4 regions of the Streptomyces sp. NPDC101151 genome follow, and region 3 is predicted to be linked to each of the others. Evidence: riboswitches for the same ligand, from Rfam matches in the RefSeq annotation. Region 3 holds a riboswitch; each other region holds the start of a gene.
The links. Region 3 has a riboswitch for cyclic di-AMP ahead of ACIRU3_RS28135 (C40 family peptidase). Riboswitches for the same ligand answer to the same signal wherever they lie in the genome.
Positions count from the first base shown of each region.

Region 1: another riboswitch for cyclic di-AMP. It lies ahead of ACIRU3_RS02250 (transglycosylase SLT domain-containing protein); the one in region 3 lies ahead of ACIRU3_RS28135 (C40 family peptidase).
Region 2: another riboswitch for cyclic di-AMP. It lies ahead of ACIRU3_RS08630 (M23 family metallopeptidase); the one in region 3 lies ahead of ACIRU3_RS28135 (C40 family peptidase).
Region 4: another riboswitch for cyclic di-AMP. It lies ahead of ACIRU3_RS13160 (M23 family metallopeptidase); the one in region 3 lies ahead of ACIRU3_RS28135 (C40 family peptidase).

Region 1 is NZ_JBIWPP010000001.1:468,410-471,428, forward strand. It holds gene ACIRU3_RS02245 (polyprenyl synthetase family protein) at 1-476, opposite strand, end outside; cyclic di-AMP (ydaO/yuaA leader) riboswitch at 976-1,189, shown strand; gene ACIRU3_RS02250 (transglycosylase SLT domain-containing protein) at 1,195-1,683, shown strand; gene ACIRU3_RS02255 (HAD family hydrolase) at 1,718-2,530, opposite strand; gene ACIRU3_RS02260 (hypothetical protein) at 2,697-3,019, shown strand, end outside.
Region 2 is NZ_JBIWPP010000004.1:48,796-51,814, forward strand. It holds gene ACIRU3_RS08625 (M16 family metallopeptidase) at 1-1,269, shown strand, start outside; cyclic di-AMP (ydaO/yuaA leader) riboswitch at 1,495-1,658, shown strand; gene ACIRU3_RS08630 (M23 family metallopeptidase) at 1,671-2,426, shown strand; gene ACIRU3_RS08635 (GntR family transcriptional regulator) at 2,625-3,019, shown strand, end outside.
Region 3 is NZ_JBIWPP010000017.1:155,446-158,464, reverse strand. It holds gene ACIRU3_RS28145 (ATP-dependent Clp protease proteolytic subunit) at 1-400, shown strand, start outside; gene ACIRU3_RS28140 (hypothetical protein) at 408-716, shown strand; cyclic di-AMP (ydaO/yuaA leader) riboswitch at 1,150-1,280, shown strand; gene ACIRU3_RS28135 (C40 family peptidase) at 1,283-1,756, shown strand; gene ACIRU3_RS28130 (LysE family translocator) at 1,764-2,381, opposite strand; gene ACIRU3_RS28125 (LysR family transcriptional regulator) at 2,465-3,019, shown strand, end outside.
Region 4 is NZ_JBIWPP010000005.1:468,653-471,671, forward strand. It holds gene ACIRU3_RS13150 (dihydrofolate reductase family protein) at 1-453, shown strand, start outside; tRNA gene ACIRU3_RS13155 (tRNA-Met) at 520-593, shown strand; cyclic di-AMP (ydaO/yuaA leader) riboswitch at 911-1,080, shown strand; gene ACIRU3_RS13160 (M23 family metallopeptidase) at 1,088-2,146, shown strand; gene ACIRU3_RS13165 (PrsW family intramembrane metalloprotease) at 2,291-3,019, opposite strand, start outside.

The sequences.
Region 1 (3,019 bases), on a different contig from region 3:
GTCTCCAGGATCTGCCCGGTGACGAGTCGTTCGAACGCGAGGGCCTGCACCCGGACCGCCTCGGGACCGAGGTCGGCGAGGATCTGGGAGGCGCGGGCGAAGAGGAAGTCGCCGGTGAGGACCGCGACCGAGTTGCCCCAGCGCGTGTTGGCACTGTCCACACCGCGTCGCACGGACGCCTCGTCCATGACGTCGTCGTGGTAGAGCGTGGCCAGGTGGGTCAGCTCCACGACGACGGCCGACGGTACGACGCCCGGCGCGTACGGATCGCCGAACTGTGCCGCGAGCATCACGAGCAGCGGCCGGAACCGCTTCCCACCGGCCCGTACGAGGTGCTGCGCGGCCTCCGTGATGAACGGGACCTCGCTCTTGGTGGCTTCGAGCAAGCCTTCCTCGACAGCCGCCAATCCGGCCTGGACATCGGCCTCCAGAGCCTGGTCCCGCACGCTCAGCCCGAACGGCCCGACGACGGTCACGAGGGGTCTCCTGTCTGCAGGTGTCTGCTGGCGGTTACACGGTTTGTCGATAGGTCGCTGCCATCACTCAAGTCAGCGTATCCGGTCCTGTTTCGATCACCGATAGCGCCCACCGGTCCAGCCCGGGCGGTATCGGATCACGGCCGAAATATTTTTGATCATGCGATAAGGGCATACATCTGTTGACTTAACAGCTTCTTGCCCGTTTTGTCGCGAACTGAGTAGTGAGTGGAGTAATCCTTTTGCGCCACGGTCGGCGAATCCCCTAAATCCCTCATGTCCAGTTTGATACACTTCGCCACTTCGTGAGTTGGGTCACGTGCGCCTCCGGACCCCGCCTGCCGCACCGCACCCGATTCCCCCTTGCCGTATCGGCCAGTTGAGGGTTGGCAACCGCAAAGGATCAAGCACCCCATATCCCGAAGATCAAGGTCAACTGGCACTTTATGCGAATCCGACACTTGTTTCGGACATGTGCTCTCGCATAGCTTCCGGGCCAGTCAGGCGAACGCCGAATCCTGCCGCGCCTGACACAACCCATCGACGAACTCATTCGTACGGCAGGAGCGGGGGACCCAGGTAAGCCGCCGGACCGGACAGCACTCGCCACACCGGAACGGCTAGGGGTGAAGTCGTGCCTCCCCCCAGGGGCACGGCCGGGCACCTCCCCGCCCGAACCCGACAGCTCACCTCGCAGGCGACGGAGAGGACTTCCCCCATGTCTGCTGCCGCTCAGTCCCGCCGCGCCCGCACCGGCCGCCTCGTCCGCAAGCTCGCTGCCATCGGCACCGGTGCCACCGTGCTCGCCCTTCCGCTCGTCGGCGCTGCCAGCGCCTCCGCGGCCACCCCCACGGCCACCACGCCGTCCACCACGCTGGCCGGGTACCCGAACAACCTCGACGGGTGGATCCGCGAGTCGCTCGCGATCATGGCCGAGAAGAAGATCCCGGGCTCGTACAACGGCATCTACCGCAACATCATCCGCGAGTCGTCGGGCAACCCGAAGGCCATCAACCTCTGGGACTCCAACGCCGCCAAGGGCATCCCGTCCAAGGGCCTGCTCCAGGTCATCGACCCGACGTTCAACTCCTACCACGTGGCCGGAACGTCGTTCGACATCTACGACCCGGTCGCGAACATCACGGCCGCCTGCAACTACGCGGCCGCGCGCTACGGGTCGATGGACAACGTCTTCGGCGCCTACTGACCGGCACCGGCGACACGCCCTACTGATATCCCGGTCAGTCGGTCGGGAAGAGTCTTTCGAGGACGACGGCGACGCCGTCGTCCTCGTTCGACATGGTGATCTCATCGGCGACGGCCTTGAGTTCGGGGTGGGCGTCGGCCATGGCGACGCCTCGTCCGGCCCAGTCGAACATGGGGATGTCATTGGGCATGTCCCCGAAGGCGAGGGCCTGTCCGGCCTCGATCCCCAGGTGCTCGGCGGCCAGCGCCAGCCCCGTCGCCTTGGTGACACCGCTCGGCTGGAGCTCCACGGTCCCGGGTCCCGACATCGTGACCGTCGCCAGCGAGCCCACCGCCGAGCGCGCGATCGCCGCCAATTCGTCGTCGGACAGCGAGTGGTGGCGCAGCAGCACCTTGCTGATGGGCTCGCGCCACAGGTCGTCGCGCCGCCCGACCCGCACGGCGGGCAGGGTCGGGTGCGGCATCAGATACCCAGGTTCGATCAGCGTGAGCCCGTCCACGCCGTCCTGGTCGACGGCCGCGTAGACCTGCCCCACCTCCGCCTCGATCTTGCCGAGCGCGGTCTCGGCCAGTTCCCGGTCCAGCCGGACCGACCACAGCAGGCGGCCGGCGGCGGCGTCGTAGACCTGCGCACCCTGCCCGCACACCGCGAGCCCCGTGCAGCCGAGGCCGTCCAGCAGGGGCCGCACCCGGGGGGCCGGGCGGCCCGTCACGACCAGGTGCCGGGCACCGGCCCGGGCCACCCGCTCGAGCGCGGCGAGCGAGCGGTCGGAGACGGTGTCGTCGCCACGCAGCAGCGTCCCGTCCAGGTCGGTGGCGATCAGTGAAGGTGCGGGGGGTGCGGCCATGATCAGAGAATACGGACAGTGTGCCCCTCCGACTCACCGCGCTGTACCTGTACTTGTGTGCTGCCCGGCCCCAAGTGGTGTCCGCAGGCGCCTTGATGGCGGCCACGCATGTCAGTGGCGCACGCTAGGTTGCTGCCACTGCACTGACGGAGCGGGGGCGGGACCTGTGACAGACCGGCGGACATCGCCTTCGGCCTTCTCGGCACACCTTCTGGAAGCGGCGACCGGAATCCTGGAGCGCTTCCCCGGGGAGCTGAAGCCGGAGATCTACGCCCTCTCCTTCCGCATCTGGCGGGCGGACGACGACGACCGGCGTCCCTATGTGGCCATCGGCTACAACACCGAGACCCAGTACGAGCGGGAGAAACGCCACGGCGACCCCGGCGAGGCCCGCTGGAACTACGCGTGCTGGCTGCTGGACGGCTTCGAGACACTCGGGAACGTGCCGGAGGACCCGGCCGGTGCCCGGCTGTACGTGGCGGAGGCCGA
Region 2 (3,019 bases), on a different contig from region 3:
CACCGCCCCGGCCAGCAGGTCGTTGCCGTCGAGGTGCTGCTGGACGCGCCCCTGGATGCCGAGCCGGCCGGCCTGGACGGGGTCGGCACGATCATGGCCCGCGCCTTCTCGGAGGGCACCGACAAGCACTCCGCCGAGGAGTTCGCCGCCGAGCTGGAGCGCGCGGGCGCCACGCTCGACGCGCACGCCGACCACCCCGGCGTCCGCCTCAGCCTGGAGGTCCCGGCCTCCCGCCTGGCCAAGGGCCTCGGTCTGCTCGCCGACGCCCTGCGCGCGCCCGCCTTCGCCGAGAGCGAGGTCGAGCGGCTCGTCCGCAACCGCCTGGACGAGATCCCGCACGAGCTGGCCAACCCGGCCCGCCGGGCCGCCAAGGAACTCTCCAAGGAGCTGTTCCCGGCGACCTCGCGCATGTCGCGCCCGCGGCAGGGCACCGAGGACACCGTCGAGAAGATCGACGCCGCGGCCGTACGCGCCTTCTACGACCGCCATGTGCGGCCCGGCACGGCCACCGCGGTCGTCGTCGGCGACCTCACCGGCACCGACCTGGACGCGCTGCTCGCCGACACCCTGGGCGCCTGGACCGGCACCGCGGGCCGGCCGCGGCCGGTGCCTCCGGTGAGCGCCGACGACACCGGCCGCGTCGTCATCGTCGACCGGCCGGGCGCCGTCCAGACGCAGCTGCTGATCGGCCGGATCGGACCCGACCGGCACGACCGCGTGTGGCCCGCCCAGGTGCTCGGCACCTACTGCCTCGGCGGCACCCTGACCTCCCGCCTCGACCGCGTCCTGCGCGAGGAGAAGGGCTACACCTACGGCGTGCGCGCCTTCGGGCAGGTCCTCCGTTCCGCTCCGGAGGGCACGGGCGCCGCGATGCTCGCCATCAGCGGCTCCGTGGACACCCCGAACACAGGTCCCGCGCTGCAGGACCTGTGGACGGTGCTGCGCACGCTCGCGGCGGAGGGCCTGACCGACGCGGAGCGCGATGTCGCCGTGCAGAACCTGGTCGGCGTGGCGCCGCTGAAGTACGAGACAGCGGCGGCCGTCGCGAGCACGCTGGCGGACCAGGTCGAGCAGCACCTGCCCGACGACTTCCAGGCGACGCTGTATCAGCAGCTCGCCGCCACCGGCACGGTGGAGGCCACCGCGGCGGTCATCAACGCCTTCCCGGTGGACCGTCTGGTGACGGTCCTCGTCGGAGACGCGGCCGAGATCGAGGCGCCGGTCGAGGCGCTCGGTATCGGCGAAGTCACCGTCGTGGCCGCCGAGTAGCGGCCGAGGCGGCAGCACGCGCGCGTAGAGGGGCTCTGGTGGCCGACGGGTCATCAGAGCCCCTTGCCGTGTACGCCCCTTCCTCAGATGTCCGAATTGGGCAGAGGTTGCCTGTCTGACCTGTGGGATGCGCTACAAAAACCCGGATCCGTTTGGGGATCGAAAGTCGGCCCCTTTAGCGTCGTCCGGGTTGTCCGTCAGGCAGTGCGCCGCAGCCGCGGCACCGGACAGTCATCGCCGAGTCCCCGTACGGCGCAAGCCAGGGGAGCCGGGGACCCATCGCAGTCCCTGGGGTGAATCGGACGCCCGCGCGCGAGCGAGGGGGTCCGTAGGAGACCTTCCTGCTCCGAACCCGTCAGCTAACCCGGTAGGCGAGAGGGAAGGAAAGGACCAGCCACTTCATGGCGTTCATGTGCGCCACCGGGAAGCATCGCAAGCCCGGCCGGGTCAAGCGCACCACCGCTCAGGCGGCCGGTATCGCAGCCCTCACCACCACCGGTGTCATCGGCACCCTCGCGGCCACCCCGGCGCTCGCCGCGGACAACTCCGTCGAGGACACCGGCCTCACTCCGGTCATCACCGTGAGCGACTCGGTCGCCGAGCAGATCGACGCGCAGGCCGAGGCCCAGCAGGTGGCCGCCGAGCAGAAGGCGGCCGAGGCGGCCGCGGTCAAGGCGGCCGCCGAACGGGCGAAGGAGATACGCGAGGCCAAGGCGCGCGCCGCCCGGGCGGCCGAGCGAAAGCGACTGAACGCCTTCGTCGCGCCGATCGTGAACTCGTACGTCTCCACGGGCTACAAGACCGGCGGCTCCCTGTGGTCCTCCGGTTCCCACACCGGCATCGACTTCCACGCGGCCAGCGGGACTTCCGTCCACGCGGTCGGCTCCGGCACGGTGGTCTCCACCGGGTGGGGCGGGGCGTACGGCAACCAGATAGTGATCCGGATGGCCGACGGCATGTACACCCAGTACGGCCACCTGTCGTCCATCGGCGTCACCGTGGGCCAGCAGGTCACCCCGGGCCAGCAGATCGGCGTCTCCGGCGCGACCGGCAACGTCACCGGACCGCACCTGCACTTCGAGGCCCGTACGACTCCCGAGTACGGCTCGGACGTCGACCCGATCGCCTACCTCCGCAAGCACGGCGTGAACGTCTGACGCTGCACCGCACGGCATCCCGAAGCCCCGGCTCGCACGCCGGGGCTTTTGCCGTTTTCTGCGGTGCCTGCCGCATCCGCTGTCCAAAAAATATCCTTGGATTCCGGCCCGCCGTCGGAAATTCCGGCTCATTGCAATAGAGTCACGGAACACACGTCCATCGTCGACGTTTCACGGGGATTAAGGCGGAGGTCGGTCATGCGTATTCCGGCGCAATCGGTGTGCACGGCGATCCGGGACGACATCGTCGCCGGTGTCCACGAGCGCGGCGGCCGCCTCACCGAGGAAGTCCTGGCCCGTCGTTACGGCGTCTCGCGCGTCCCCGTCCGCGAGGCGCTGCGCACGCTGGAGGCGGAGGGTTTCGTGGTGACCCGGCGGCACGCGGGCGCGTGCGTGGCCGAGCCGACCGAGCAGGAGGCCGCCGACCTGCTGGAGATGCGCACGCTCCTGGAGCCGCTCGGTGCCTCGCGGGCCGCCCAGCGGCGCACCGAGGCCCATTTGAAGGTGCTGCGCGGTCTGGTCCGGCTGGGCCAGGAGCGGGCCAGGCGGGGCAACAGCGAGGACCTGCGTTCGCTGGGCGGCTGGTTCCACGA
Region 3 (3,019 bases):
GATGACGGCGGTCTACGACACGATGCGCTACGTCAGCTGCGACGTGGAGACCTACTGCCTGGGCCAGGCCGCCTCGACCGCCGCGGTGCTGCTCACGGCCGGTACACCGGGCAAGCGGTTCACCCTGCCCGGCGCGCGTATGGTGCTGACGCAGCCCGCACTGCCCGAGCCGGTCCAGGGACAGCCGAGCGATCTCGCCATCCAGGCGGAGGAGTTGGCCCGGACGAGCACCCTGATGGAGGACATGCTCGCCCGGCACACCGGGCGCACCGCGGAGCAGGTCCACCAGGACCTGGAGCGGGACCTGGTGCTGGACGCGCCGGGCGCACTGGCCTACGGCCTGGTGGATGCCGTCGTCCCGAGCCGCAGGACCGCCCACGGCACCGGGCACGCGGGCTGAGCCGCAGATGCTGCCACCGGAGCTGCCGCCGCTGCCCGCACTGACGCGCGCCGAGGGCGAGTTGATCGATCGCTATCTGGAGACGGTCGACCTGCTGGGCCGGATCAACCCGGCGCAGTACGGGGACACCTATCGCGGGCTGCGCGCGGCGCAGGCCCTGGTGCGCAAGGCGGCCGAACTGCGCGACGCGCTCGCTCTGATGCACCAGCGGGGCGAGACGGAGCTGCACGGGGACACGCTCGCACAGGCTCTGCGGGTGCTGGACGGCGAGCGCCGTACCGCTCGCGTCGCGCTCCCGCCGGACTGCGTCGGCTGACCCGGACGCGCGTCCGGCCCGGCGGGAGCCAGGTGTCGACACCCCGTCCGGGCCGGAGTTGAAACGGCCCGAACGGTGTACCCCCGGCCGGCGTATCTTCGGATTTTTTTCCGGGCTTCCCGACTTGCGCAGCGTGCGGGTTCCGGGCCCGCGCGGAAGTGCTCCGCCCCAGGTCCGGGGCTACGTACGGGATCTGACGGCAACTCGAACAGAGCAGTGTCCACCCGAACGGGTGAGTGGTGAGTAACACCACAAACTCCCGATTCCGTTGGGATTTTCCGACTGCTGTGAGTGAAGATCCCTGACTGACGACAAGCCCCCGCCACAGCGGCGGGGCGATCCGGGCGGACGCCGAGTCCTGCCGCCGCCCGGATGACCGGTCGACAGGAGTGGATCGGCAGGAGTGGAGGACCCGAGCAAGACGGGTCGCCGGGACGAACGTTCGTCGCAGACGGACGGTCGTGCCGAGCAGCCCTTGGGGTGAAGCCGCGGCAACGCGGCCGGGCAACTTCGCCAGCCCGAATCCGACAGGTCATCCTTCACAGGCGGCTGACGAAGGGTTGCGCATGACTGCGCTCAATCGTGTCCCGTCGATGATGGCCCGGGCCGGTACGGCCTCGGCACTCACCCTCGCCGCCGTGGGCGGCTCGATCGCGGTCCCGGGCCTTGCCACCGAGGCCTCGGCCGCCACCATAGGGACCAAGGCACTCCAGATCGCGGCCTCCAAGAAGGGCGCCCCGTACGCGTGGGGAGCCACCGGGCCGCGCAGGTTCGACTGCTCGGGGCTGACGCTCTACTCGTTCAAGAAGGCGGGCAAGAAGCTGCCGCGTACGGCAGCCCAGCAGTACAACAAGACGCACCACATCTCGGCCAGGAGCCGCAAGGCCGGCGACCTGGTGTTCTTCCACTCGGGTTCCAGCGTCTACCACGTCGGCATCTACGCCGGTAAGGGAAAGATCTGGCACGCCCCGCGGACCGGAGCCGTGGTGCGGCTGGAGAAGATCTGGACCAGGACCGTCTGGTACGGCCGGGTCAGCTGATCCGGAGTCAGCTCAGGAGCGGCTCCAGCAGCAGAGCCGCTCCGAGAGCCGTCAGCGCCACCCCGGTGCCGGCCTGCAGCATGCGGGCGGCCCGGGGACGGCGCAGCCACCTGCCGAGCCGGTCCACCAACAGGGCCACCGCCTGGAACCACACCAGCGCCAGCACACAGACGATCAGCGCGAGCAGCAGCGTCCTGGGCAGGGCGGAGCCGCCCGCCGGCACGAACTGGGGCAGCAGGCTCAGGAACGTCAGCGAGGCCTTCGGGTTGAGGACGTTGGTGACGAAGCCCTGCCGGAGCGGGTGCGCGGCCGACCGCACCGTCTCGGCGGAGCCGGTTGCGGGCTGCCGCAGCGACCAGAGGGTCCGCACACCGAGCTGCAACACATAGGCACCGCCCAGCAACTGCAGCGCGCGGAAGAGCGCCGGGACGGCGACCAGCACGGCCGCGACTCCGGCCACCGCCAGTGTGGTGTGCACCAGGAGGCCGCCCGCGATCCCGAGCCCGCAGACCGCGCCGGCCCGGCGGGAGACCAGGGCGTTGCGTACGACCACCGTGAAGTCGGCGCCCGGCATGGCGACCAGACCGGCGGCGATCGCGGTGAAGGCGATGAGCTGTCCGTCCATACGGCCAGCGTGCACGGAGACTGCCTTCAACAGGTATTTCGAATGGGCATGGTCTGCCTTAAGCAGTGCTTTAGGCTGCCACCATGTACGACCCCACCAGGCTGGCCGCACTCGTCGCCGTGGCGGAGGCGGGCTCCATCACCCGGGCCGCCGACCGGCTCGGCTACACACCGCCCGCCCTCTCCCAGCAACTGGCCAAGCTGGAGCGGGAGGCGGGCACGGCGCTGCTGGTACGGCATCACCGCGGGGCCCGGCTGACCGAGGCGGGCGAACTGCTGGTGGCGCGGGCCCGCCGGGTGCTGGACGAGCTGGAGCAGGCCCGGCACGAACTGGCTCGGCTGACGGGCCTGTCGGGCGGGGTGCTGCGGCTCGGCACGTTCCCGACCGCGGGCGTCCATCTGCTGCCGCCGGCGCTGAGCGCGTTCCGCCGGGCGCATCCCGATGTCCGGCTGTCGGTCGCCGACTACGACCCGCCTGCCGGGGTCGCGGCGGTGGCGGCCGGTGAGGTGGACCTGGCGCTGACCCACGCCTACCACCCGGGTGAGGCCGCTCCCGTGCCGGCCTCGGTGGGTCTGGAGCCGGTCCTCGTGGAGGAGCTGGTGCTGGTGACGGCCCCGGGCCATGCGCTGAGCAGCGTC
Region 4 (3,019 bases), on a different contig from region 3:
CCCGCCGCCGCCGACCGCCACTGGCTGCGCACCGCCTGCGAGCTGGCCGCCCTGTGCCCGCCCTCGCGGACGGCCTTCAGTGTCGGCGCGGTGGTGATCGCCGCCGACGGCACGGAGCTGGCGCGCGGCCACTCGCGGGAGGGCGGCGACCCCGTGGTGCACGCGGAGGAGGCGGCCCTCGCGAAGATCGACCCTGCCGACCCGCGCCTTCCCGGCGCCACCGTCTACAGCAGCCTGGAACCCTGCTCCCGCCGAGCCTCCCGCCCTGCCCCCTGTGCCCAGCTGATCCTGCGGGCGGGCGTACGGCGGGTGGTCACGGCCTGGCGCGAGCCGGACACGTTCGTGACGGCGGCCGACGGGACCGGGGTGCTGGTGGACGCGGGCGTGGCGGCCGTCCTGCTGCCCGAGTACGAGGGTCTGGCGAAGGCGCCGAACGCGCACCTGCTGCCCTGAGCGGCAGCTCACGCAGGCGCGTGTGCTTGGGCGTCCCGCGCATGGCGTACACTGGAGTCACAACGACGCGGGGTGGAGCAGCTCGGTAGCTCGCTGGGCTCATAACCCAGAGGTCGCAGGTTCAAATCCTGTCCCCGCTACTGAAAGCCCAGGGCCGGAATCCAGCACATGGATTCCGGCCCTGAGTGTTTTCCCGGACCTGTGCCACCCGCAGGTCCGGACGCCCGTGTCACCCACAGTGAGCGGACGGGAGCCCTCCGCATAACAGTCGAGTCACCCTCAAAACCGCTGTGACTCCTGAACGTCGGCCAACTCGCCCGTTTTCCGCCGGTCCTGGCACGTACGTCCCGCCTGGAAAACGTTAATGATCAAGCCGAACGGCTTGGAATCTGGCTACCGGGTCTATTAACGTTCGATAACGCAGCGCGGTCGTCCCAGCCGTCACAAGAGACGGCTCCGTGCTCACGAGCCGAATCCCGCAAGGGAACCGGGGAACCACCACCTTGGGGTGAATCGCACGGAAGCCGTCGTGAACCGTTCTGGTTCCACGACCGGTTTACGCGCGTAGGAGACCTTCCTGCTCCGAACCCGTCAGCTAACCCGGTAGGCGGAGGAAGGAAAGGAGCACGCCCGCGTGGCGTCCAACCGGCCTGCCCCAGAAGCCCCGTTCGTGCCGAGTCAGCGCGAGACCGAATCCTTCGGCTACTTCGGCGCTCAGCGCACCGAAGAGGGCCCCTGGGAGGAATGGAACCCCACCGAGGAGTCCATACGGCCGGTGCGCGGCCGGCATCGCGTCGCCAAGCAGCGCGGCGGCGGACTCGCCCGCAGCTCCACGGTCCTCGGCGTCGGCGTCATAGCCGCCGTCGGCGCGGGCGGCATGGCCAGCGCCAACACCGGCAAGCCGCCGCTGTCCATCTCCATGCCCGACCTGCCCTCGGTAGGTCACCTGTTCGACGACTCCTCCGACGCGCCCAAGGCCGACGCGGCCTCGCTGAGCAATGTCGGTACGACCTCCGCGGACAGCGACCAGAGCGATTCCGACGCGGGCGAGGCCCTGCGCAACCGGATCATGGCCCAGGCCGAGCAGCAGCAGAGCAAGGCCGACGGCAAGGTCACCGCCGCCGCCGTCGCCGCCGCCGAGAAGCAGACCGCCGACGCGGCCGCCCAGGCGGAGAAGGAAGCCGCCGCCAAGGCCGCCACTGCCAAGGCCGAGGCCGAGGCCGACGCCAAGAAGGCGGCCGCCGAGGCCAAGAAGAAGGCCGAGGCGGAGCGCCTGGCAGAGCTGGCCAAGCAGTACACGCTGCCGACCTCGTCGTACACGATCACCTCGACCTTCGGCCAGGCCGGTTCGATGTGGTCCTCCGGCTACCACACCGGCCTCGACTTCGCCGCGCCCACCGGCACGCTCATCAAGGCCGTCCACAGCGGCAAGATCACCGAGGCGGGCTGGGCCGGCTCCTACGGCTACCGGACCATCCTGACCCTGGACGACGGTACCGAGCTGTGGTTCTGCCACCAGTCCTCGATCAACGTCTCCGTCGGCCAGGAGGTCAGCACCGGCGACGTCATCGGCCGTGTCGGCGCCACCGGCAACGTCACCGGCCCGCACCTCCACCTGGAGGTCCACCCGGGCGGCCAGTCCACCGGCATCGACCCGATGGCGTGGCTGCGCGGCAAGGGCCTCACCCCCTGAGCGGCCGCTGACCCGCTCCTGACCGACCCCTCATCCGGTCCCCGGCAGCCCCGACGACAACCCCCCGACGTCAGGGCTGCCGGTCGTTCTCGCACACCGTTCGCGGAAACCGCACTGACCGCGGGCCCTCCGCAACCGGCCCGGCTACGACCGATACGGGTTGTACGCGGGATACGGCACCGTCGGATACCCGTACGCGGTCCAGTACGGCGTAGGCATCGGCGCCCCGTACAACGGCCGAGCCGGCGCGGCCGTCCTCGCCGCGTGATCGAGCGCCGGCCGGGCCACGTCCCGCCGCCGCCACAGCTCGGCCAGCAACTCCCGCTCCCGTACGACGAAGTCGGCCCCGGCCCGCCCTCGCTGCCCCCGGTGCCGCAGGAACGCAAGCGAGGTGGCGTACGCCTCGTACTCCGCCACCGCCCGCGCCGCGGGCCGCCCCCCGAAGTGCTGCCGGGCGTGGTCGCGGGCCGTCCGCCGCGCCCGCATCGACCCGAGCACGAACGGCTCGGCCGGCGTCAGCCATCCCGCGTACACATACGCCGGCAGCTCCTCCCGCACGGTCCGCAGCTCGCGCTGCCGCGTCCAGATCGCCAGCCAGGTCAGCAGGCCGAACGCCGGCACCATGAAGGCGCCGTAGACGGCGAAGAACCCGAACGCGCCGAAGGTGGAGGAGCCGTTCCAGAAGGCATGCATGCTCATCGCCAGCAGCAGCCCGCCGAGCGGGACCAGGGCGCGACGGGCGCGCTGCCGTTCCGGAAAGAGAGCGGCGAAACCGAAGCCGATGCCCGTGAGCACGGTGAACAGAGGGTGCGCGAAGGGGGACATCACGATGCGCACGAAGAAGGTGGCGGCGGTGACGGAGGCGATGCCGCG